Regions from separate parts of the Pseudohongiella spirulinae genome, predicted to be linked through region 1. Evidence: predicted binding sites of a transcription regulator. Region 1 holds the regulator's gene; each other region holds the start of a gene.
What was found. The regulator sigma-54, encoded in region 1, starts transcription at its own class of promoters, with help from an activator protein. The targets are predictions, from matches to a motif close to ANTGGCATNNANNTTGCTNT.

Region 1 (5,815 bases):
TCCAGGGCATCATTGTCTGCGCTCAGCAGGCGTTGCCCCCAACGTTCAATGTCCTGACTACGTCTCACCTCGCGAGCACTGGGCGTTCGCAGTTTTTGCAACGCTTCGGCGATTGCTTCATGATCAGCCGCTCGCATGACCTTGCCGATAAACTGCAACTGGCGGCGCTTCGCCTCATTTTTGTTTGGTAGTCGCTGGTATTCCTTTAATGCCTGCAGCAGCGACTCAGGAAGCTCTATTTGTTGTAACTGGCGCGCATTCAGGGTCAGCAGCTCTTCACCCAGTTTTTGCACGGCAGTCATGCGTTGTTTGCGACGGGTCTTGCTTTCAGCGGTATCGTCCGCGTGCAGGACCGCGCTTTTATCGTTGGGAGAAGTCATTCTGTGCCGGAGCCCTATTCGCCTTCATCGAAGCGGTCATTAACGAGTTTTGTGATAGCCAGCAGTGCCTGCTCTTCGTCATCGCCGTCAACGATGATTTTTAAAACGGTACCTTTGCCGGCGGCCAGCATCATCAGTGAAAGAATGCTGTGCGCATCAACCAGCTTTTCTGTGCCAATGGAGACTTTGCTGTTGAACTGATTAACAATGCCGACCAGTTTGGAGGCGGCGCGCGCGTGAAGGCCGGCCTTGTTGCAAATAGTAATGGTTGACTCAATCATGTTGCACTTTCCCGGTCGCAGGCCGGCTTAATTCGCGATGTAGAAGCTGCAGGTTGCTTATTTTGTCAGAGAACTCACCATACAGGCGCTCGCACAGATAGACAGAGCGATGCTGTCCGCCGGTGCAACCAATGGCGACAGTCATGTAGCTGCGATTGCTGGCTTCGTAGCTGGGCAGCCAGCGTTGCAAATATTGGGTGATATCCGTCAGCATGGCCTCAACATCGGGATGGCTGCTCAGAAAGCTCACTACGGCCGCATCCTTGCCCGTGAGATGGCGCAGGCTGGCATCCCAGTACGGATTGGGCAGGCAGCGTGCATCAAACACCAGATCGGCATCAACCGGAACGCCGTTTTTGAATCCAAATGACTCAAACATCACTGACAGACTGGCGTTCTTTCTCTCCAGTATTCGGGAGCGCACCAGTTCGCGCAATTGATGGACTGACATTGAACTGGTGTCAATAGACAATCCGGCCAGAGTGGCTATGGGCTCCAGCAATTCCCTTTCTTTGTTGATGGCCTCGCGCAGTCCAATGCTGTCGGTAGTAAGCGGGTGGCGCCGACGGCTTTCGCTGAAACGGCGAATCAGTACCGGGCTGCTGGCATCCAGGAAAATCACTTCCGGGTTCAGGCTTGATTCCTGCAGGTTTCGCAGGATATCAGGGACTTTTTTAAGATCATCAGGAATGTTGCGGGCATCAATACTCACGGCAACGCGGGGCAATTCCTGCTGCTCATGGCTGATGCGCTGAATGAAGGCAGGCAACAGGCTGGCCGGCAAATTATCGATACAGTAATAACCACTGTCTTCCAGCATGTTAAGCGCCGTACTTTTACCTGAACCGGAGCGACCGCTGATTATCAAGAGTTTCACGCGCGTACCTGCCTGACGAGGGTTATTGGCTGCTTTGCTGATCGAATCGAATGGCGGTGTCGTAAAGTTCCTGGTCTGTTGCAGCGGCTCGTAAAGCCTGGCAGAAAGCCTCCTGGTGGAACAGGTGCGCCAGCGCGCTTAACACACGGAGATGCTCTGCTGTTTCTTCAGCCGGTACAATCAGAATGAACAACAGGTCCACCTGTTGCGAGTCGACGGCGTCAAAATCAATGCCTTCTTCCAGCTTGACCAGTGTGCCGGTGATCGCATCGCACTCGGCGACCCGGCAATGCGGGATAGCAATACCGTTGCCGATTCCCGTGCTGCCAAGTTGCTCCCGTGCCAGCAGCGCTGTGTAAATGGAGTCGGCGGACAGTTGCGGTGCTGACTTGGCGATCTTTTCGCTGATGGTTGTCAGAAAGCGTTTTTTGCTGACCCCGGGCAGATTACAAAAAACCCGTTCCGGGGTAAGAATACTGGTCAGTTGCATGAATAGGTCCTGTTATCCGGAGACGACATTCTAGAGCCTTGCTTCTTTGCTGGCAATCGGACTGGTCTCAGTCCAGGCGTTTTCGCTCGTTGGAGGGCGGTATCGCCAGTGATTCACGATACTTGGCAATTGTCCGCCGTGCTACGTTAATACCCTGCTCTTCCAGCAGTTTGGCAATTTTACTGTCACTCAGCGGCTTGCGGGTATTCTCTGAAGCAACCAACTTTTTGATCAGGGCACGTATGGCGGTAGATGAACATTCGCCCCCGGCAGCTGTACTGACATGGCTGGAGAAAAAGTACTTAAGCTCGAAGATGCCGCGCGGCGTGTGCATATATTTTTGTGTGGTGACCCGGGAAATGGTCGACTCATGCATTTCAACCGCTTCGGCGATATCGTGCAGAACCAGGGGTTTCATGGCTTCTTCGCCATGTTCCAGAAAACCCTGTTGATGCTCAACAATTCGACTGGCGACTTTCAGCAGGGTTTCATTGCGACTCTGCAGGCTTTTCAGAAACCAGCGGGCTTCCTGCAGATTGTCTCTCAGGTAATTGTTGTCTGCACTGTTTTCAGAGCGTTTTACCAGTGCTGCGTAGTCGGCATTGATGCGCAACCTGGGCGCTGTTTCAGGGTTTAGTTCGACCTGCCAGCGGCCACTGCGTTTGTCTTTGGTGACAATGACATCGGGTATAACATAATTGGTATTGGCCGGCGCAATGTCGGCGCCGGGTCGCGGATTAAGTTTTTCGATGATGGCAATTGCATCACGCAGTTCATGTTCCTTCAGTCGGGCCAGACGCATGATCTGTGCGTAGTCGCGGCTGCCAAGCAGGTCCAGATGGTCTTTGACCAGCACCAGGGCATGTTCAATTGCCTCTGTTCGGGCCGCAACCGGAATCTGTTGCAACTGGATGCTCAGACACTCGGATAGATCGCGGTAAGCAACACCCACCGGATCGAATTGCTGGATGCGGTGCAGTACCGCGATGACTTCGTCCTCGTCGACCTCCAGTTCGCCCTGCAATCCTTCCAGAATAGACTGCACACTGACTGACAGCTGACCATTAGCGTCAATGGCATCGATAATGGCCATGCCGATCAGCCGGTCTATATCGGACATATTGGTCAGATTGAGCTGCCAGCTCAGGTGATCCTGAAGTGTTTCTGAGGCGGAATCGCGAGACTCAAAGTCGTTGTCGTCACTGTCAGATGCCGGGCCGCCGGTTGTGTAGGTGCTCTGGTAGATGTCGTCCCAGTGCGTGTCGACGGACAACTGCTCCGGAATGCTGTCTTCCCATTTGGAGTCGCTGCTGTCTTCAGAGGTGTCTTCTGTGGCTTTGGCTGTTGCCTTATCAAATGCCAGTTCGCGTTCTTCGTAGGAGTCGTTGGTACTTTCTGGCGCTTCCTGTGACTCGTCGAGTTCCAGCATGGGATTGGATTCCAGTGCTTCGTGGATCTCGTTCTGAAGGTCCAGTGTTGATAACTGCAGTAGCCGGATAGCCTGCTGCAGCTGCGGTGTCATGGTCAGTTGCTGACCAAGTTTTAGCTGTAGCGAAATTTTCATGGCGACAAGTACTTCATTTAAACCTGGTGCCCGGCACAGAGGATTTGAAAGCAAGCATCATGCCGAGTTGGTGATGTTTTTGCAAGATCACGGCGGTCCATCTAAATGTGAAAGTTCTTGCCAAGATAGACTTCCCGGACCTTCTCATTGGCCAGGATCTGCTCTGAGCTGCCTTCAGCGATGATACCGCCTTCGCTGACGATGTAGGCTTTGTCGCAGATGTCCAGAGTTTCCCGGACGTTGTGATCGGTCAACAGTACTCCAATGCCGCGCTGCTTCAGGTGTTCGATAATCGATTTGATATCGCTGACAGAGATCGGATCTACGCCAGCAAAAGGTTCGTCCAACAAGATAAAGCGCGGGTCATTTGCCAGAGCCCTGGCGATTTCTGTGCGACGACGCTCACCGCCTGACAGGCTCATACCCTTGTTCTTGCGGATATGATTGATGTGAAACTCCTGAATCAGACTGTCGAGCTTCTCTTGTCGGCCAGCTTTATCGAGGTCGTTGCGGGTTTCCAGAATGGCCATGATATTGTCTTCGACCGACAGGTTGCGGAAGATCGAAGAATCCTGAGGCAGATAGCCAAGTCCCAGTCGCGCGCGCGCAAAAATTGGCAGACCGGTCAGGTTTTCATCATTGATAAGAATGCGGCCCCTATCGGCATTAACCAGACCGACAATCATGTAGAAACAGGTAGTTTTACCGGCTCCGTTGGGGCCCAGCAGGCCAACGATTTCGCCGCTTCGCACAGACATGGAGACGTCGCGGACGACCTGGCGGCCTTTGTAAGATTTGGCCAGATTAAAAGCGTTCAGAATATCCATTATTCAATGGGCGCCAGCACGCCGGAGCAAGGGCCGGGTGAGTCAGTCGCGCCGGTTTCAACAATGTGTTTGATTTGGGAGCACTCCAGCGCCGTGCGGCCACGGGTAAAGCTGGCCTGGCCCTGGAATTCGACCACGGACAGCAGGACCTGGCTGTTACTCTGAGTATCTGTCTGGTTGTAATACACAATTCTTGTGCTGGAGCCATTGATGGTTTCCGCGCTGTCTTCTGCATTGCGTACAAATCGGGCGGGTTCACCTTCCACTGTGACGCGAATCAGGTCGCCGCTGCTGACGTCCTGCTCCAGGGTGGCGGTATCACCGAATATGACAATCAGCCCCTGTTGAATGCGAACATTGCCGCGTAGTGTAGTGGTTCTGACGTTGCCAACTGTTTCAATGCTGCCGCCGCCATCGGCACTGTAAAGAATGTCCTCAGTGCTGTCAGAGGGGGCAACGGCCGACAGGCCGGCCGCCGGAATGAGCAGACAGCAAAGACTCAGCAGGCAGTGCAGCGCAGTCAGCAAGACTGGTTTACGGCGGGCTGATGTTAGAGAAGCGGCCATTAACATTTGATAAAAATTCCAGTGAATCTGATGACAGGTCAGCACGCATGCCAACCGCCTGTTGTGTAATACTGCTGCCAGAAACATTGACCACGGCATCTGTGTGAAGGCGCTGAGTGTCGGCGTCTACAACAATCCAGTCAGTTGTCAGGCGAACGCTGTCCGTGCCATTCAGTTCATGGCGGATCTGCACACCCTGTTCAAGTTCCAGCTGCTGTATGCTGCCCCCGGAAGTGGCACGAATTCTGCCTGATAATGCTGAGATATTCCAGCGCTCCTGATTGGCTTCATACATTCTGATGATGGGTATATCCAATTCAGAAACTTGATCGGGATACATGCGCTGAGACTCGGCACTGATCTCGTAAGTCAGTTCACCACTGGCGTCGAAAATATGGCTCCGGATGCCGCGGCCAAAGGCTTCGTAAGGTGTTTGTCCGGCGATTTCCATTGGCGTGTCGGGTTCGTCGGTTGTTGAAACTCCAAGTCGACCGGTGATTACCCAGGCGATAATCACCGCCGGAGCGAGTGCCAGCAGCCAGTTCCTCAGGCGGATGGTGCTTAGTTTGCGGCCTGCCAGGTCTTTCAGATTCATAGGGTGCTCACGACGTGTAGCTGTCCAGAATGTCCTGGTATTTTCCCTGTGACTGTAACAGATAGTCGGCTACTTCGCGCACCGCTCCCTGCCCGCCCGGGCGCTCTGTACAAAGTGACGCATATTGCCGCAGACTGGCATGGGCATTGGGTACTGTGATTGCCAGGGCGCTGGCCAGCATTATCGGCAGGTCCGGCAGGTCATCCCCTACACAGGCAATTTCATGCGGTGCATA
Region 2 (5,815 bases), 350 kb from region 1:
GATAATGGCGCGGTATTATCCGCCTTTAATCTGCTCCCGCCTAGTCCCTGTGAGCAGTTTTTTTAAGTATTTGCATGGTTGTCTACTGCGCGGTAATCTGCGCCGGTGATTAACCTCAGTATTATCATTCCTGTACTTAATGAACTGACCGCTCTGCAGCGTTGTCAGATGTCTTTATATCGGCTGCGCTCACCGACAGTTGAATTAATAGTCGTGGATGGTGGCAGCTCTGATGGCACAGTGCAAGTGGCCCGGCAGATTACTGATCAGGTTCTGGTTTGCCTGCCGGGCCGGTCCCGGCAGATGAACGCTGGTGCGGCGATGGCCAGCGGCAAAGTGCTGTTGTTTCTGCACATTGATACTGAGTTACCGCCCGGGGCATTAGAGCTCCTTGAAAGTGGTCTCGGGGCATGCCAGTGGGGGCGTTTTGATGTGCGGCTAAGTGGACGGCATCCGGCGTTTCGTGTCATAGAAACCGCCATGAACCTCCGGTCACGGGTGACCTCGGTGGCCACCGGGGATCAGGCGATGTTTGTCAATGCGGCGCTGTTCCGCCAGTTAGGTGGTTTTCCGGACTTGCCATTGATGGAGGATGTGGCGCTGAGCAAAATATTGCGACGCCATGGCAGACCGCTGAACCTTGCCGCCAGAGTGACCAGTTCCAGTCGTCGCTGGGAGCAGCGCGGCATTTTAAGAACAGTGCTGTTGATGTGGCGTTTGCGTCTGGCCTATTTCATGGGGGCTGATCCGGCGGTATTACACCGACAATATTATCCAGACAGGTATACCGATTGATGCGAAGCGCCAGATTGCTTATTTTTGCTAAAACGCCCTTGCGTGGTCAGGTTAAAACTCGCCTGAATCAGGAGCTGGGCATTGACGGTGCGCTGGCCGTGCATACCTCACTGATTGAATTCGCCTGGCAGGAATTTGGTCGACAGCAAAGACTCCGCACCGAGATGTGGGTGTCCCATCCGGGGGCTGAGAATTATTTTAAGGATCTTTGCGGAGCCGATAATGTCCACCAGCAGGTCGGGCATGATCTTGGCGCCCGAATGCAGCATGCGGCCGAGACTGCGCTAAAGACCTCGGACTCTGTTGTCATAGTGGGTGCAGATTGTCCGTCGGTTGACACGGCCTATGTTCAACAGGCGTTGTCGGCGCTTGCAGCACCGGATGTTGATGTTGTCCTGGGTCCGGCCGAGGATGGCGGATACGTGCTGGTCGCACTTAAAGAGCCGGTACCTGGTTGCCTGTTTCAGGATATCGATTGGGGATCTGACAGAGTGTTGGCGCAAACCCGGCTTGCGCTCCGTAAGAATGGAGTGCGCTGGCGTGAGTTGTCACCGCGTTGGGATGTCGATCGTCCGGCGGACGTGCAACGTTATCGGCAATTACTCAGGTCACGCTCTCACGCTGAAGTTGGGTTACAAATCGATTGATGGCTATCTGTACCGGGCGGGAAAGGTTACCGAAGCGAAAACCACAGGTGGTCTGATTGCTTTCCGGCGAATGATGTGAATACACAGCTTCCAGTGGGCATTCAATGTCTTGGCCGATCAGTGTCAGATTTATGTGGGCGTCCAGCTTTTCCAGCATTTCAAACGGCGGTGTTAACTTGCCTTCCAGCAGAATCCGGCAGCCGGTGGCTGACATATTCTGGACGCGGCCCATTAATTTATCTGATCGTTTATCGCTCTGCAGGCTGGCCTGGACCATCAATGTTCCTGGAACCCAGGCTCGGAAGGCATCACGGCGCTGCAAGTAAAGCATGCGGGATGGAAATGCGATTTCATAAAACTTGCCGCGGCTGTCTTCGCCAATGCGCACGACAGTTAACTCTTTGGCGTGAACCCGGATGCCATTGATTGATGCACGGAGGCTGAAGGGCGAGCCTTCTTCTGCACGTTTTCTGGCAACTGAATTGGAAAACTCGTCCAGCCAAAAGGTTCGGTTTTTCAGGCTTACATCCAGCACCATGCTGCTGTAAGGTGCGGTTGAATCCTCAAACTGGATGTTAACTGCCGAGCGATCAGACTGCAAAGTGCGCAGCACACTGTAGATGTCGCCGGTGGCGGTGTAATAGCGCTCGTCGTTGGCCATAGGACTGGACCTTCAGACGTTGCCGAGATCGCGTTTAACGGTACCGGCCTGCGTGCTGCCATGGCTCGTGTACAGGCCGTTAACAGCTTCGGTGCCACGCATGATATCCAGCGCTTTCTGGGTATTAAGTCGGCTGCGATGCACAATAATACTGTTGGTTTCGCTCATTTCGCGGCAGTGCCGTACTTTGTTTTCTATGTTCTCCAGCAATGTCGTCAAGGCGGTATCGGTGCTGTTTTCAAGCAGAACCCGCAATTGAGACAGGCTGGTGCGATCAGCCGGCGCGCCAGCCTGCTGTAATAATCGCCGTCGGTTGAAGTCGTTGGTTTCGATTGCTGTCAGCAGGGTCTGTTTTTGTTGAAGTAGTCGCGTCAGGTTCTTTAGATCACGGCGCTCCAGACAGTCGCGCTCAGCCTGCAAAACCTCGCTCAATTCGTCCAGCTGCAGCCGGTCCTGTTCGAGCATGTTGTGCAGGTCGCTATTGTTCATTCGTCTCCGTTCGGTGCGGCGCCGTTACTTTAATTCTTTTTCGAAGGCGAGGATCTTATCAGCCACCCGCTGGCTGTCAATCTGGTAGTCGCCCGTACTGATCTTGTCTTTGATCTGACTGACACGTGCTACATCGGTATCAGGCAGAGCCTTGATGCGTGTTTCCAGTGCTTGCAGATCGCTTGCCTGGCTGCTGATGGATACCGCATCGACAGGTGCCAGAGCACCACTGCCACCGTGTGCGTCAGTTTTGCCGCTGCCCGTGCCTGACCCTGATGCAGGTTGACTGCCCGGCTGCTTGACGGGTGAACGGCTGTCTGTCGGTGATGTCGGATTGCCGATCGATGAAATGCTCATAATCATACACCCTGGCTGACGCAGACCCTCAAACGGGTGCGTGCAGCGTTGATTGATTGACTTCTACTATCCGGTGTAGCGGCAAGCACTCTGGAAACTTTAGCCCCGATCATCGCTAAAAAACCACCTCGGCCACGCCGATTTCGCGAACTACTGCCTGCACCACACGCTCGGAGCTGTTATTGCGTACCGGTATCTGCTGGCCCGCTTCTCCATCCTGTAATGCTGTGCCTGTGTGGCGGATTGAGATACCGCCGCGCGAGGCGATCAGCACAACCGTGTCGCCCCGTTTCACCAGTACTGGTGCTGTCAACATATCCAGTGTCAACGGTGTGCCGTGGTTCACTGAACGGCGCAGCGCCTTGCCAACAATGTTTTCTGAAAGCCCCATAGTCTGCCCCCGAAGCTGACTGATATCAAGCTCTTCCATCGTAACATCATGGGGCTGGATAACGCTGCCGCGAGCTAATGCCCGCGCACTGACGGCAACCGGGCGAAATACTTTCACGTTGGCGGAGACGTAGCGGGTCCATGGTGAGGCGTCCTGGCACTCGACACGAACTGTAACCCGGCCACCATTACCGTTGCCAGGCTGATTGGCGGTGGCGGCAAGCGGCATACCACACACAGGAATCTGCAGACGTGCATCTATGGTGGACATTTGTATTTCAATGCGATCCGTGCTGCCCTGCCAATGCTCTTCCAATGCCTGCATGGCGGCTTGCTGCATGGCCTGGGCGCTATCACTGACCAAGGTCTGCGCTGTAATCTGTGTCCAGCAATTCCCTGTCAGTAGTACAAGCGTGAGTGATACCAGCCATGAACGGAGTCGCAGACAGTCAATTTTATGACGTTGTTTTACTGGAAACGAGATTGTTGGCTTCATAAGCGTTAAATTTCTGTCGAAAAACGGCGGCAAGGCCGACGAATTCATGAAACTCGAAGATGTGTTGTACTACCTGCGTAGGATATGCAAATGGCGTGCCGATAATCGCACTCAAAATTGAGTGTTTATTGCAATTTATACTTATGAAATCGGAAAATTGGACGATAACCGCAGCAAGAGAACTGTTATTTTGCGGGAGTTAGACATGGCTGGGGTACTCGATAGCGTCAATCAGCGCACTCAACTGGTGGGTCAGAACCGCCTGGAGCTATTGATGTTCCGGCTCAATGGCAGCCAGGTGTATGGCATTAATGTCTTTAAAGTCAAAGAGGTATTGCCATGTCCCAGCCTGAGTGTGCTGCCTCACAGCAACCGGGTTGTGCGCGGTGTTGCTTATATTCGTGGCCGCACTATTTCCATTCTTGATCTGAGCGCAGCCACCGGTGGCCGGCCACTGGATGACATCGCCAAGTGTTTTATTATCATCACTGAATACAACAATACCGTGCAGGGTTTTCTGGTGAAGGGGGTTGATCGCATTGTCAACCTGAACTGGGAAGCCATCCACTCTCCGCCCAAAGGCTCAGGCCGCGAACATTACCTGACGGCAGTGACGGAAGTTGATAACAAACTGGTTGAGATCCTGGATGTAGAGCGCATCCTGGCAGAAGTCTCTCCGGCGTCAGCGAGTCTTAGCGAGGCACTGGTCAGCAGTGGCAAGCGGGAAGACGCACTGAATACGGTCTTGATCGTTGATGATTCCAGTGTGGCGCGTGCCCAGATTCGTAAATGTTGTCAGTCGCTGGGATTTGAGACCGTTGTGCTGAACGATGGCAAACAAGCCTTGAAGCACTTGAAAGGCATGATTGCCGACGGGCAGAGTCCGTTGGATAAATACATTCTGGTCATCTCTGATATCGAAATGCCGGAAATGGACGGCTACACACTGACAGCCTCCATCAAAAATGATCCGGCTATGACAAACTTGCATGTCATGCTGCATACTTCGTTGAGCGGTGTCTTCAATCAGGCCATGGTCGAAAAAGTAGGAGCCGACGATTTTCTGGCTAAATTCCATCCGGACGAGCTTGCCAAGCGGGTTCTGAAACAGTTGGAATTGCGCCAAGCCGCTGCCTGATGACTATGGTAAACGACGCGTGGCAATCGATTGCCGACTCTGATTATCAGGCCTTCAGGGCCTTTCTGAGTCAGGCCTGCGGTATCGTTCTGGGAGACAATAAACAATACCTTGTTGCCAACCGCATGCGGCGCATTATGGAGGAATATCAGTTTCAGTCCCTCGCTGCATTAGTAAGCAGTATTAATCAGAACCGCCCTCATGGCCTGAAAGAAAAAGTCATTGATGCCATGACTACTAATGAAACCTTCTGGTTCCGGGATAGTTCTCCCTTCGAGGCACTGCGCGATGTTTTGCTGCCGCGACTGGTCACGATCGAGAAACGGCCGCATATCCGTATCTGGTCGGCTGCCTGCTCCTCTGGTCAGGAGCCATACTCCATCAGCATGATTATTGATGAATTCAAAGCGCGACACCCGGGCCAGTTACGTCGTGAACCAGAAATTATTGCCACAGACATTTCCATGACAGTGCTCAACAGCGCCCGACAGGCTGAATATGACAGTCTGAGCGTCAGCCGGGGGTTGAGTGCGGAGCGGCGTAGGCTTTTTTTTGAAGAGAAGGCCGGGGCGCGCTTTCACTTGAAACCCCACATCGTGAACCGGGTCAGCTTCCGGCAGTTGAACCTGCAGGACAGCTATGCCGGCATCGGACGCTTCGATATCATCTTCTGCCGGAATGTGTTGATCTATTTTGCTGCTGATCTCAAGTTGGATATTCTCAATCGCATGCAGCAGTCACTCAATCCGGCCTCCTACCTGATTCTGGGTGCATCGGAGTCGCTGCCGGCGGCGCTGGCGAGTCAATATGCGCTGGAGCGGGTGGGCGTTAATACCAGCGTC
Region 3 (5,815 bases), 700 kb from region 1:
TACCACCTCGCTGGGACTGACTATGTTGGCCATGGAGGGATTGACTTCGGATCGAATAAGGTCAAACTCCAGTTTATAAACATTGCGCCAGGCCTCTCCCAGATCTTCAAAAACCTGGTTCAGTACCATCTGCACAACACGCTGTTCAGTGGGTGTGAACTCACGACCTTCAATTTTGGCGTGACGCCCATCTCCACCAAAATAATTGTCCACCAGTTTAAAGACCAGTTTGGCGTCAAGCACCACCAGTGCGGTTCCACGCAACGGACGAAACTTGACAAGATTGAGACTGGTTGGCACGTAGAGAGTATGCAGGTACTCACCGAATTTAGTGATCTGCACACCCCCAATCGATACGTCGGCTGACCGGCGTAACAGATTAAACAGACTGATGCGGGTGTGGCGAGCAAAACGTTCGTTAATCATCTCGAGCGTGGGCATACGGCCACGCACAATCCTGTCCTGACTGGTCAGGTCATAGGAGCGCACCACGCCGGGATCTTCGTCTTCCCCGTCGATCAGATCGTTTTCATCCACGCCATGTAACAGCGCGTCAATTTCGTCTTGTGATAACAGATCCTGCATCAGCGCTTCCCCACTGAGCTATTGCATGACAAAGCTGGTAAACAATACTTCTTCGATGCCAGGCCGGCCGATCTCGCGCTCCAGTACCTGGTTCACCTCTTCTGTGGCCAACTGACGAAGGTTTTCAATACCAGCCGGGTTTTCAAATACCAGCACCAACTGAGCACTGAAAAGGTTGTTCAACGCATGACGAACCACTGGCATATGTTGGCTGATAGCAGCCAGCGCCTGCGCATCCCGGGACATCACGGAAATATCGGCCTGCATAAAACGCTGCCGACCCTGATGGGGAAAATTAACGACAAAGGCGGGGGATAGCTGCAAGTATTGTGCTGGCTGTTGTACCGGGGCGGCAGGCTCACTGCTGGCTGCCTGACCTGCATCATTACCTGACATCAGGAAAAACCAGGCACCGGCACCGCCGCCGCCCAACACCAAAAGCGCGATCGCAATGATGAACACCAGCTTCATCGAACCGCCATTTTTCGACCCTGTAGAATTATCGTCTGCCATAACTGCCTCATTCAGAACTGCAAAGTATAAGCAAAGCCTGTGCCATGCTTAAAACAAGCCAATAACTTATTTCAATTCAATTATATAGGCTTATCGCAGACGTGTCGGCAGAAGAATTGCGTCAGTTTATCGACGCATCTCACGACTCAACAGACAAGGCTTTGACGCTCAGGCATAGAAGTCAATTAAATGACTGGAATGACGCACGGGCGTTTCACCCGCTAAAATTTCTTCATCATTAGCATCCGTCAACCGCTCCCCGCTCCCGCCACGACGGTCGTCACCCTGACTGCCGCCTTGTTGCGCCGACTGGTCTGACACCGAGACATCCACCAGATTCAGACCTTCCTGACGGAACTGTTCCTGCAGACGCGGAATCTGTAACTCCAGCGCATCGCGCACCATGGCATGCTGGCTGACAAAGTTGACGGTCGCCGCCTGATCGATCAGCTTCACCTTGATTGTCAGAGTGCCCAGTTCCGGAGGGTCCAGGCGAATCTGCGCGCTGTTGACACCGTTGGCGGTCATCATCATCAACTGCCTGCTGACATTCTCGCCCCATTGCGTTTGACCGAAGCTGCCCATCTGCAGGTTATCGCTGACAGCACGGTTAGCTGGCGACAGTGGCTGACTGGCAACTGTGGCTTCCCGTGCCTGGGCCGCCAACTGACGTCGCTGGTCGGCACCATATAATTCCTGGGCCAGCTCGCCGGCGGTCGGCACCGCGGTGCTCAACAAGGCTGCACCATCCTGCCGAGAGACCGCTGCATCCGGGATTCGACCGGAATCCATGGCAGCGCTCTGCAGGGCTGCATCAATAGCGACGGCCAGCGGTCGACGATCAGCCGGCATGACAGAGTCAGTTACTATCAGCGCATCGCCTGTTGCGGGGCGCGCTCGCGCAAGCTCCCCGGGCATCGCTGACTTTGATTCCGCCACCAGCATAACTGATGAGTCTGAACCTGATTCACCGGGTTTCGATTCAGCCGATGGCTTCGCAATTATGTTCGGGACGACCGTTGTCGGCGTCGTATTCTGCTCAACAACGGCAGGCTTGATGGCTGTCGGTGAAACAGCAGCGGCGGCGAGCTCATTCAGTCCGGACGTCTTATTTTGACTATGAGGCAGAGCCTGATCTTGAGTCTCTCGCTTTATCTGAATCTGCACTGGCTCCAGCCCCGTCACAACAGCCCGATTGTCTGCCTCAATTGTTCCGTGAGTCATGGGTTGCGACATAAGCTGCCCGCCAGGCGTTGTTGACCGTTCAGAACCAGTCACTGCCAGTGTCACAGGCTGGGACCAATTTGAGAGCTGCGCCGGTTCATCCGTCACAGCAATGCCCGGTACAAGGTCAGCCAATGCCTGATTGACACTATAAGATTGCTTCTCCGGCTGAGCACCATCCTGCAATACCTGACTTTGTAAGGCAGCCAGGGCACTGAGCAACACCTGGGGCAAATTTTGTTCACCCGGCGGCAAGACACTGCCGCCTTCATCGCTCATCGGACGCTGAGACTGAGACGTCGGCAGAATCTGCTCAGAAAATTTCAGCAGTTCATCGACCGTCCACTGCACAGGATTTCCGGACTCAACACTGCCGGATAAATCCAGAGTGGCAGTCGGTTGCAGGGGCTGCTCAGGCGGCAACAGAGCCTGCAGATTATGCACAAAATCAGCCGCAAAGCTATCGCTCTGCTGCTCAGTCATACCAGATAAAAGCTGATTTATCAAAGATCTGGGGTCAGACTGAGCATTATCCCCATCACCTGATGGAGCATCCAGCCATGACTGCACAGCCGCCACATCAACCACCGGCAGCACGGCGTGACCGGCACCTTCCGGACGGCCCGATTGCTGGGTGGAACTCAGTGACAAAAGCAGATCGGCGGGTAGCAGCATGACTAACTCCTCAGCAAGGCGCAAAGTTGTATAACTCAGACAATTAACAAGAACCAAACAAGAACTGTGCCAGCTTGCTGAAGGCTTTAATTCCAGGCTTTTTTTGCACCCGCGCCCCGGCGGGCATATTCGTCATGGTTCCGCTGTTCGACTCGCGCTTGCTGCCGGTCAGCTTCCTGCTGCAGACGTTGCAGCATTTTTTCCAGACTCTTGAAGCGGATATCGAGCTGCTGCCACTGCAGGCGAAATTGCTCGGCCTCCTGCTCACGGGTGGCGATAACCGTTTTCTGATGAGCGATGGCGCGGTCCAGTTGACCCTGAAAACCATCATAAAGACGCAGTCGGTCCACAGTCATGCCCTGCCGCCCGGCATCGAGCAGTCGGCGACGGTAGTCGTCCTGATACTCAGCCAGCTGCTGCAATTTCTGTTCTTCCTGCTGTACCAGTTGCTGCGCCTGGGACAGCAGGCGTCCGGCCTTGTCAGCCTCCAGCTCGGCAATGCGCAAGACCGGCTGCATGCGCTTGACGCGGTTCATGCGCTTCGCCCGTCAGCCTGCTGTGCGCCTGTCTCACGTGCGCTACCACCCAGGGTACGGGCTTCACCAGCGTGCAGTGCCGTGACATTGCTGGCCGCCGTCTGGCCATTCTGCAGTCGTCGTTGTGGTGGCGTGATAGCCTTGCTCAGACGCTCTACAGCCTCCGGCAAAGCGACATTTTCCGTCAGCCCCTGTTGCAGGAACTGACGCAAGTGCGGCATCCGCTCTATGGCAAAGTCAATGTCTCGGTCCGCACCCATGGTGTAGGCACCCACACTGATCAGATCACGATTCTGCTGATAACGAGAGTAAACCCGCTTGAATAATTGAGCCTTGGCCAGGTGCTCAGGGGACACCACAGCTGGCATCACCCGGCTAATGGAGGCTTCCACATCAATGGCCGGATAGTGGCCCTGTTCGGCCAGGGTGCGAGACAGCACGATATGGCCGTCCAGAATCGCACGGGATGAATCGGCAATGGGGTCCTGCTGGTCATCGCCTTCGGTGAGGACAGTATAAAATGCCGTGATGGTTCCTTCGCCATTATCAGCGTTACCGGCACGCTCCACCAATTGCGGTATGCGTGCAAACACGGAGGGCGGATACCCTTTGGTGGCCGGCGGCTCGCCTATCGCCAGGGCAATTTCACGCTGTGCCATGGCGTAGCGCGTTAATGAATCCATCAACAACAGCACATCTTTGCCCTGATCACGAAAACCTTCGGCGATGCGTGTGGTCACCGTTGCCGCCCGCAAACGCATGAGCGGCGAATCATCGGCGGGCGAGGCCACCACCACAGAGCGACGCAGCCCTTCTTCACCCAGAATTTCGTCAATAAACTCCTTGACCTCTCTGCCACGTTCACCAATCAGTCCTACAACAATCACATCGGCTTCGGTAAAGCGGGTCATCATGCCCAGCAGAACAGACTTACCCACGCCGGAGCCGGCAAACAGACCGATACGCTGACCACGACCGACCGTCAGCAAACCATTGATGGCCGCTATGCCGACGTCCAGGGTCTGCTTGATGGGCTGGCGTTTCAGAGGATTGATGCTGCGCTCCGACTCTGCGGGGCGACAGGCGGTGGTATCCAGCGCGCCGCGCCCGTCAATCGGTTCACCAAAACCGTTAAGCACGCGGCCCAGCAGTCCATCGCCCACCCACAATGTCTGAGCCTGGGTGGCAGGTATCACACGAGCGCCGGGCTGTAACCCTTCAACGCTGTAAAGCGGCATCAAAAAAATTCGGGGGCCGTCGAAACCCACCACTTCCGCCTCTATCTCACCGCCATTACTGTGACCGACCAGACAACGCTGACCCAGCGAAACATTGCAACCCACGGCTTCCAGTGTCATGCCCACCACGCGCGTCAGGCGTCCGACGATGACCGGCTCAATATCAAGTTCAGCTTGCGGATGATAGGCCCGCAAGCGTTGCGCAAGGCTCTGCCGCTGAAACATCAGACCGGCTCCTGCGGATCACTGCCGGGCTGCTGACCAGCCAGAGATTCAGCTTCTTCTGCCAGGCCGCGTCGCGGCGAATGCCCGGCCGCCTCCTTGATAGCTTTTACCACCGGCTCGGGGGCCTCTTCGAACGACTCGCCCGGCGGCAACCCTTGATGGCGCAGATCACCTTCCTCGGCAAACTGTTTGCTGACTATCTGTTCAATCGCCTGGCGAAAACGCGCACCGGTCGTAAAGTCCACCGCGCTGTGATCAGTTTCGACCCGACAGCCACCGCGTTCAATTTGCGGTGTGCCAATGACCCGCCAATTCTCGCCGCCTTCTTCAGCGGCGCGCATCACCAGTTCCTTATCGGCAGTGTTCACCAGAATTCGGACATTGTCACGGGTCGGCGGCAGAGTGTTAAGCGCCTGCTGCACAATTTTCATGATGTGGCGGCTGTCTATGCTCAGTTCGCGCGCCACCACCTGCCGCGCCACCTCACGCACCAGACCCAGCAGCGCCAGTTCTAATTGATAGTCCTGGTCATTCACTGCATGTGTCAGGTGCGTCATGACACTATTCAAGACATTCAGTTGCTGGCGTACCGTTTGCTGGGCATTAGCGAGACCGGCTTCTTCGCCCATCTGCAGACCCGCCTGTCGGCCTTCTTCAAACCCGGCATCATAGCCGAGTTTCTGTCCCTGTTCGCGGCCCTCTGCCAGACCTTTTTGCAGTCCCTCTTTGCGACCGGCCAGCAGTCCCTGTTCATAGCCTTCGTCGTACGAAGCGCCAAAATCTGCTGGCTGCCGGGCAGGACTGTCGTCTGCACCTGCA
Region 4 (5,815 bases), 380 kb from region 1:
TGACCTCAGTATTGGCCACCTGCGACATGACCTGACGGATTTTTTGCACCGCCGGGCTGTCGCCGACCAGACTGCGGAACATATTGTAGTCGCGCACCTTGCCGATCTCGCGCAGGCGCGCATAATGATCACCGTAAACCTGAGTTTTGTGCAGCGCATCCAGCATGGGCTGATAACTCAGCGGCATGGGTAGCGTGGCGACCAGACGGTTAAGCACCGCATCTGGCAGCCCGGGCATGTCCTGATCACCCAGAATCACCAGTGGTATGCCATCATGCCAGGCCACCAGTTCTTCCAGCAGCGTCTGCATCAAAGATGGTTTGTAGTGACCCACCAGCACCAGCTTCAGCTCGTCTGGCTCAATCTGCAGCTCGGACAGCTGTTCAGACCACCGGGTACGTGGCACAGTGACCGTGGACTCACCCAGAAACTGCAGCACAATTTCCAGATCGTGGCTGAGTTTTTTGCTGTCTTCAATCAGTAATATTCGTGTCATGCCCATACCGGCTCACCCAGATGGTGAGCACGCAAATTGTTCTGCCTTCAAAAGCCTCAATTAGACAATGAGCGCTTGTTCGGCGTCAAACATCAATATGGGTTAAAACAGGGTCATCATGCCGATTTGCGAGCTGGATCAATTTCCTGCCAGGTGCTTTTCAGGGTTTTCAGCAGATCAGAGACCTCATCAACGATGGTCACGTCGTTTTTAAGGTTGGCTTCCAGCAGGCGGCGCTGCATGTAATCGTAAAGGCGATCCAGATTATCCACGTAGTCCGGTGCCTGATTGCGATCCAGACTGCCCTGCAGACCGCCAATGATAGTGGTAGCCTTGCCGATCATGGCACCTTTCAGGGCAATATCACGACGCTCGATGGCACCACGAGCCTGAGTCAATCGCTCCAGAGCGCCGTTCATCAGCATCAGAATCAGTTGATGGGGGTTGGCACCTTCTACCGAGCCAACATTATTGACACGTTGATACTGGGCAATGGCGCTGTTGGGTGCGTACATGGGTTTTTCCTCGTCAGATCAGATTATTTTTTACGATTCGGGGTCATCATGGCTTCCAGCATCGGCAATTGCGATTCCAGAAAACTCACCGTGTTATTGAAATTGGAGATAATGATGTCATTGGCCAGGAAGGATGACTGCAAACGGCGCTCGGTCGCCGCCAGCCGCTCCTCCAACTCCTGACGTTTTTCAGCAATGCGCTCAAGCTCGGCATTCAATGAATCACGACGACCGGTTAGCACCCCCTCGCTGCCCAGCATGGAGTCAACCAGTGCCGTCAGGCGACTGGCGACACCGCGAAAGTAGTCGATCGTGCCGCGACTGCCGACCTCACCGTCGGTAATACGCACGCGCAGTCCGGAAGCTGCATCGGCAGTGCCGCTGGCCGCCGCGCCCGCCTGGCCGTTGGCCCCGTTGCCTGTGGCAAAACCAAAGACCGCCGCGGCATTGCCTTCCAGACTGGAAATGGTCACCGAGGAGTTGTCACCACGACTGCCGGAGGTCACCTTGAAGCCGCCCACCTCCGCATCATATGTCACAGCCACCAACTTGCCAGCGGCTATCAGCGCCGGATCATTGTTGATCGCCGTCTGCAGGGTCTCGGCCACGGCATTGCTATCCGTATTAGCCAGTACACCCAGGGTGATGGATCCGGACAGCACGCCATCCACCCGCAGGCGGAACTTGTCTGCTGCCGTGCTGGTCGACAGATCACCATGCGCCGCATTCAGGTAATAACCCGCCGTGGCTGGATTCTCGCCAGTGGAAGCCACCAGCACCTGCCCCGAGCCCTGCGCTTCAATGCCATTGATCAGACCTTGCACATCGGTACCGCGAATCGAGGTAACCGGCTCGCCGTGCCCCTCAAACAGGCCCAGTCGCGTGGCACTGGCCAGGTTGATATCACTGAAGATGATTTCATCGCCGGCATTGGCGGTGGAGAACACCAGTCGCGCCGTCGAATCATCACTGTTATAGACATAGTCAACATTCACGCTGATGCTATCACCGGCCAGTGCGGCATCAATCTGAGACTTGAGCGCGGCGGTTAACTCATCGGGCGTGTTGTAAGTCACCGGCGTACCGGCATCGCCAGGCAACGCCAAAAGTCCCGTACTGATGCCATTCACAGACAGACTGTATTGGGTATCGCTGTCCACCAGCAATGGCGTAATAAAGTTGCTGCTGCTTTGACCATCTGCCGTCGACAGTCCAGACAGCTCGCGCCCCTGGTAGGGTCCCTGCCCCTCTTTAACCAGTCCCAGCGTGGCAGAGGTTTCTGCATCTGCCTCAATAATGCGAATCACCGACTCGCTGCCGTAGCGGTTGGAGGTCATCTCAAAGCGTGACTCGTCGCTGTTGTAGGTTACCGTGACGGAATTTGCGGAATTGATCAGCTCAGCATTGCTGTTGATCTGCCGCTGCAACTCTTCGGCCAGCAGGTCCGCGGTGGCGTAGGTGCCTTCGGTCAGATCAATGCTGACCTCGACATTATTGAGAAAAATATTAAAACTGTTGTTGGCATCGGTAATCTCGATATTACCAGCGTCCAGGGCAGCGACAGCGATACCCTGATAACGACCGACCTCGGCCATGCGGGTAATTTCCAGGCTATAGCTACCGGGTTGAGTGGCACTGCTGGCTGAGACAAATGACACGCTTTCGTCGCTGGGTATACCCGTAGTCGCAAACAAGGCTGTGATGGCTTCAGGATCCGCCTGAAATGCCTCCTCAAAAGCACTGCGGTCGAACTCCATCATGTAGTTGTTAAACTGGTTGGTGGTCACACCCACTTCAGCCAAAGATCCATAAGTTGAGCCCAGAGTAAACGAGCGCAAGGTCGAGTTAAGTTGATTCATGACCGTGCGTATGCCACGGTCACCGGTCAGCACACTGCCCTGCCCATTATCTCCGGCATCCGGATCAAACGCCGTCAACACATCCGTCACGGTTTTAAGGGCGTTGTAGCTGTCCACCACGCCCTGCACTTTATCCATCAGGTCTGAAGGATCTTTACTGATGCTCAGGGTCGCAGGTCCGCTTGAGACCCCTTTAAGGTTCAGGGTCACACCCGGAATCACTCCCCCCACCAGGTTGTCACTGCGGGTAATGGCCAGACCGTTAACCGTAAACTGTGCATCCTGGGCTGCCTGGGTCTGCAACATCTCCTGACTGGCCAGGTTATAGTTAAAGGCCTCGAACGAGGCTGAACCAGTGGCAGTCAATTCCATGCTGTTATTGGCACCGCCTTCTTCGGTGGTAAACAGCAAGCGGAAACCCGTACCGTCATCAACAATGGTGGCCTGAACACCGAAATTCGCCTTATTCACAGCATCACGAACACCGGCCAGTGTATTGTTACTGCTATTGATGGTAATAGAGCGCGACTGAGTTTCCGGGTTGACAGCAAAACTCTGATAATTATCGAACTCATCGAATGTTGTTGTACCAAAGCGAAAGGTCAGTGTGCCCAGCCCCACCGTCTCGGTGGTAGCTGCATAAGCCTGCGAGGCTACGGTATGCTGCTGCGCCAGTTGCTGCACGTTGATGCTGTAATTGCCGTCGGCGGCTACACTGCTGGCGGTGGCGGTCAACACAGACTCGTTACTGCTATTAGCCTGACTGGCGTTGAAGGCAGAAATATTGTTGAGCTGCTTGACCGCTGTATTAAATTCGCCCAGCACACTGCTGACCTCTCCGAAAGCCGACAGTCGCGCCTCGGTGATCTCCTGATCCCGATCCAGTCGCGCGGTGACTGGCGCACGCTCCGCCTCGACCAACTGCTCCAGCAGTTCGCTGGTCAGGAGCCCGGATCCGATACCCAAGGATTGAATAGTTGCCATAGTGTCCTTTCGTGTGATCAAGCACTTTGCGCTGATAAAGCAAATTACGAGCCAGCTAAGCCGGGACTGTAATATCAGCCACTTACTCCCCATGTATCGGTCAGCAGCGGAGAATCTTGACCCTTAAGCGGCAAAGCCTTGCCGCTGTCTGCCGTCCCCGGTTAGTCACAAGCCGTCACACACGCTGTCGCACAGGGGATTGAGTGTCAGCCCCTGTCCGGCTAGAATCGGCCTTACCTTATAAGGAGAAGAAGCTATGTTCAGTAGACCAACACTCGCCAGCGGTCTCGCGCTGCTGGGTGCCAGCGCTCTGTCAGCCGCCATGCTCTCATCAGGCGCGCTGGCTCAGGAGGACTACACCCCGCCCCGCACCTGGGACGGCGTACCCGATCTGCAGGGTGTGTGGCGTAATGCCACGGTAACGCCGTTGACCCGGCCACGCGAGCTGGGCACCCGCCAGACCTATACTCGCGAAGAGGCGTTCCAGCTGGAACGTGCCGCCCAGCAGGCTGTGGAAGAAGATAACGAACCCCTGGATCCCAACCGGCCACCACCACCAGCCGTGGATCTACCTCCTGTCGGCAACTACGACCTGTTCTGGACCGACCGTGGTATGTTTATGCCCACCATCAACGGAGAGTTCCGTACCTCCATCATTATCGACCCGCCCGATGGCCAGATGCCCGGTTATACCGAGGAATTTCTGGAGCGTCGCGCCCGTGAGCGCGCCACCGGCCCGGACCCCTTCGACGGCCCCGAGGGTCGTGGTGTAGGTGAGCGCTGCCTGCTCGCCTTCGGTTCGAACTCCGGGCCGCCCATGCTGCCAGTGATGTACAACAGTCACTACCAGATCGTGCAATCACCTGGCTATGTCACCATCATCGTGGAGATGGTTAATGATGCCCGCATCATTAAAATACAGGATGATCATGACCCCCATGCTGACGTAATGAACCGATGGATGGGCGACTCCATTGGACGCTGGGAAGGTGACACGCTGGTGGTAGAAACCCGCCACTTTAACCCCTGGCAGAGTTTCCGTGGTGCCTCGGAGAATCTGACAGTGACTGAGCGATTCCGTCGAGAATCAGACCACAAGATCATTTACAGTTTCACCGTGGATGATCCGACTGTGTTTGAATCCAGTTTCACCGGCGAACTGGCGCTGACTGCGTATGATGATCCGTTGTTTGAGTATGCCTGTCACGAGGGCAACTACGCTCTGGCTGGTACGCTGGCCGGCGCCCGCATGGCTGAGGAAGAAGCTCGCAAGGCGGCTGAAGACGCCGCAAACTGAAAACACTGAGCGAAGCAAGCCATGCCACAAGCAAAAGGCCGACAAACCAATTGTCGGCCTTTTTATATCTGTTCGAGCGAGAATCTTAAACCTGAGTTTTAAAAAGAGAAATCGGCTCCTGGGATTCCAGCTTTTTAGCCAACTCCAGTGCTTCTTTACTGTCAAACTGCCGCAGCACCTTGCGCGACTCCCGATCCACCACCGTCACCGACGGCTCCTGATTCTCCGGGTCGATATCAAAGATCAGATCACGCTTTACTGTCTGCACATACTCATTGAGGCGCGATACCGCCTGTTCCAGCTCACCGTCTTCAAGAGGCGGTTCGGAAAGCATTGATTTCGCGCCCGGAGTTGCTGAAGTGAAACGCTGCGCTGGCTGTGACTCCTGGCGCTGTTGCTGCTTGTTTCCAGAACCCTTGTGCTGAGAATCCTTGTGCACATCTTCCTGCGGATTACGACGCTTGGGATTAGCGTCAAGATCATTCTCCACAGATTCAACAGAATTGACCTTCCCCCGGGTTACGGGTGCGGGCTGAAACCGGGTAATACTGATTTCACTCACAGCAGGTCTCCAAGAAAACGTGTATCTGCCACAGAAAAACACTCACCAGCACGTCTGGCACAAAAAAATCCGCCCGGCGTCTACCTTGTTATCGGTAGCGGC

Region 2: flgA (flagellar basal body P-ring formation chaperone FlgA) is a predicted target of sigma-54. The motif match lies at 3,919-3,938, and genes of this name have one in related genera.
Region 3: PS2015_RS08400 (flagellar basal body-associated FliL family protein) is a predicted target of sigma-54. The motif match lies at 1,126-1,145, and genes of this name have one in related genera.
Region 4: fliD (flagellar filament capping protein FliD) is a predicted target of sigma-54. The motif match lies at 3,891-3,910, and genes of this name have one in related genera.

The regions. Positions count from the first base shown of each region.
Region 1 is NZ_CP013189.1:2,543,154-2,548,968, reverse strand. It holds gene yjgA (ribosome biogenesis factor YjgA) at 1-380, opposite strand, end outside; gene PS2015_RS11725 (HPr family phosphocarrier protein) at 395-661, opposite strand; gene rapZ (RNase adapter RapZ) at 654-1,538, opposite strand; gene ptsN (PTS IIA-like nitrogen regulatory protein PtsN) at 1,561-2,028, opposite strand; gene PS2015_RS11710 (RNA polymerase factor sigma-54) at 2,096-3,592, opposite strand; gene lptB (LPS export ABC transporter ATP-binding protein) at 3,694-4,419, opposite strand; gene PS2015_RS11700 (LptA/OstA family protein) at 4,419-4,991, opposite strand; gene lptC (LPS export ABC transporter periplasmic protein LptC) at 4,954-5,580, opposite strand; gene PS2015_RS11690 (KdsC family phosphatase) at 5,588-5,815, opposite strand, start outside.
Region 2 is NZ_CP013189.1:2,188,297-2,194,111, reverse strand. It holds gene PS2015_RS10135 (TIGR04283 family arsenosugar biosynthesis glycosyltransferase) at 106-795, shown strand; gene PS2015_RS10130 (TIGR04282 family arsenosugar biosynthesis glycosyltransferase) at 795-1,442, shown strand; gene PS2015_RS10125 (flagellar brake protein) at 1,399-2,103, opposite strand; gene PS2015_RS10120 (flagella synthesis protein FlgN) at 2,116-2,592, opposite strand; gene flgM (flagellar biosynthesis anti-sigma factor FlgM) at 2,617-2,949, opposite strand; gene flgA (flagellar basal body P-ring formation chaperone FlgA) at 3,065-3,835, opposite strand; gene PS2015_RS10105 (chemotaxis protein CheV) at 4,041-4,973, shown strand; gene PS2015_RS10100 (CheR family methyltransferase) at 4,973-5,815, shown strand, end outside.
Region 3 is NZ_CP013189.1:1,839,729-1,845,543, forward strand. It holds gene fliM (flagellar motor switch protein FliM) at 1-585, opposite strand, end outside; gene PS2015_RS08400 (flagellar basal body-associated FliL family protein) at 604-1,098, opposite strand; gene PS2015_RS08405 (flagellar hook-length control protein FliK) at 1,267-2,997, opposite strand; gene fliJ (flagellar export protein FliJ) at 3,084-3,533, opposite strand; partial or broken gene fliI (flagellar protein export ATPase FliI) at 3,662-4,999, opposite strand; gene PS2015_RS08420 (flagellar assembly protein FliH) at 4,996-5,815, opposite strand, start outside.
Region 4 is NZ_CP013189.1:2,167,532-2,173,346, forward strand. It holds gene PS2015_RS10010 (sigma-54 dependent transcriptional regulator) at 1-496, opposite strand, end outside; gene fliS (flagellar export chaperone FliS) at 613-1,011, opposite strand; gene fliD (flagellar filament capping protein FliD) at 1,035-3,854, opposite strand; gene PS2015_RS10025 (hypothetical protein) at 4,111-5,151, shown strand; gene PS2015_RS10030 (flagellar protein FlaG) at 5,237-5,713, opposite strand.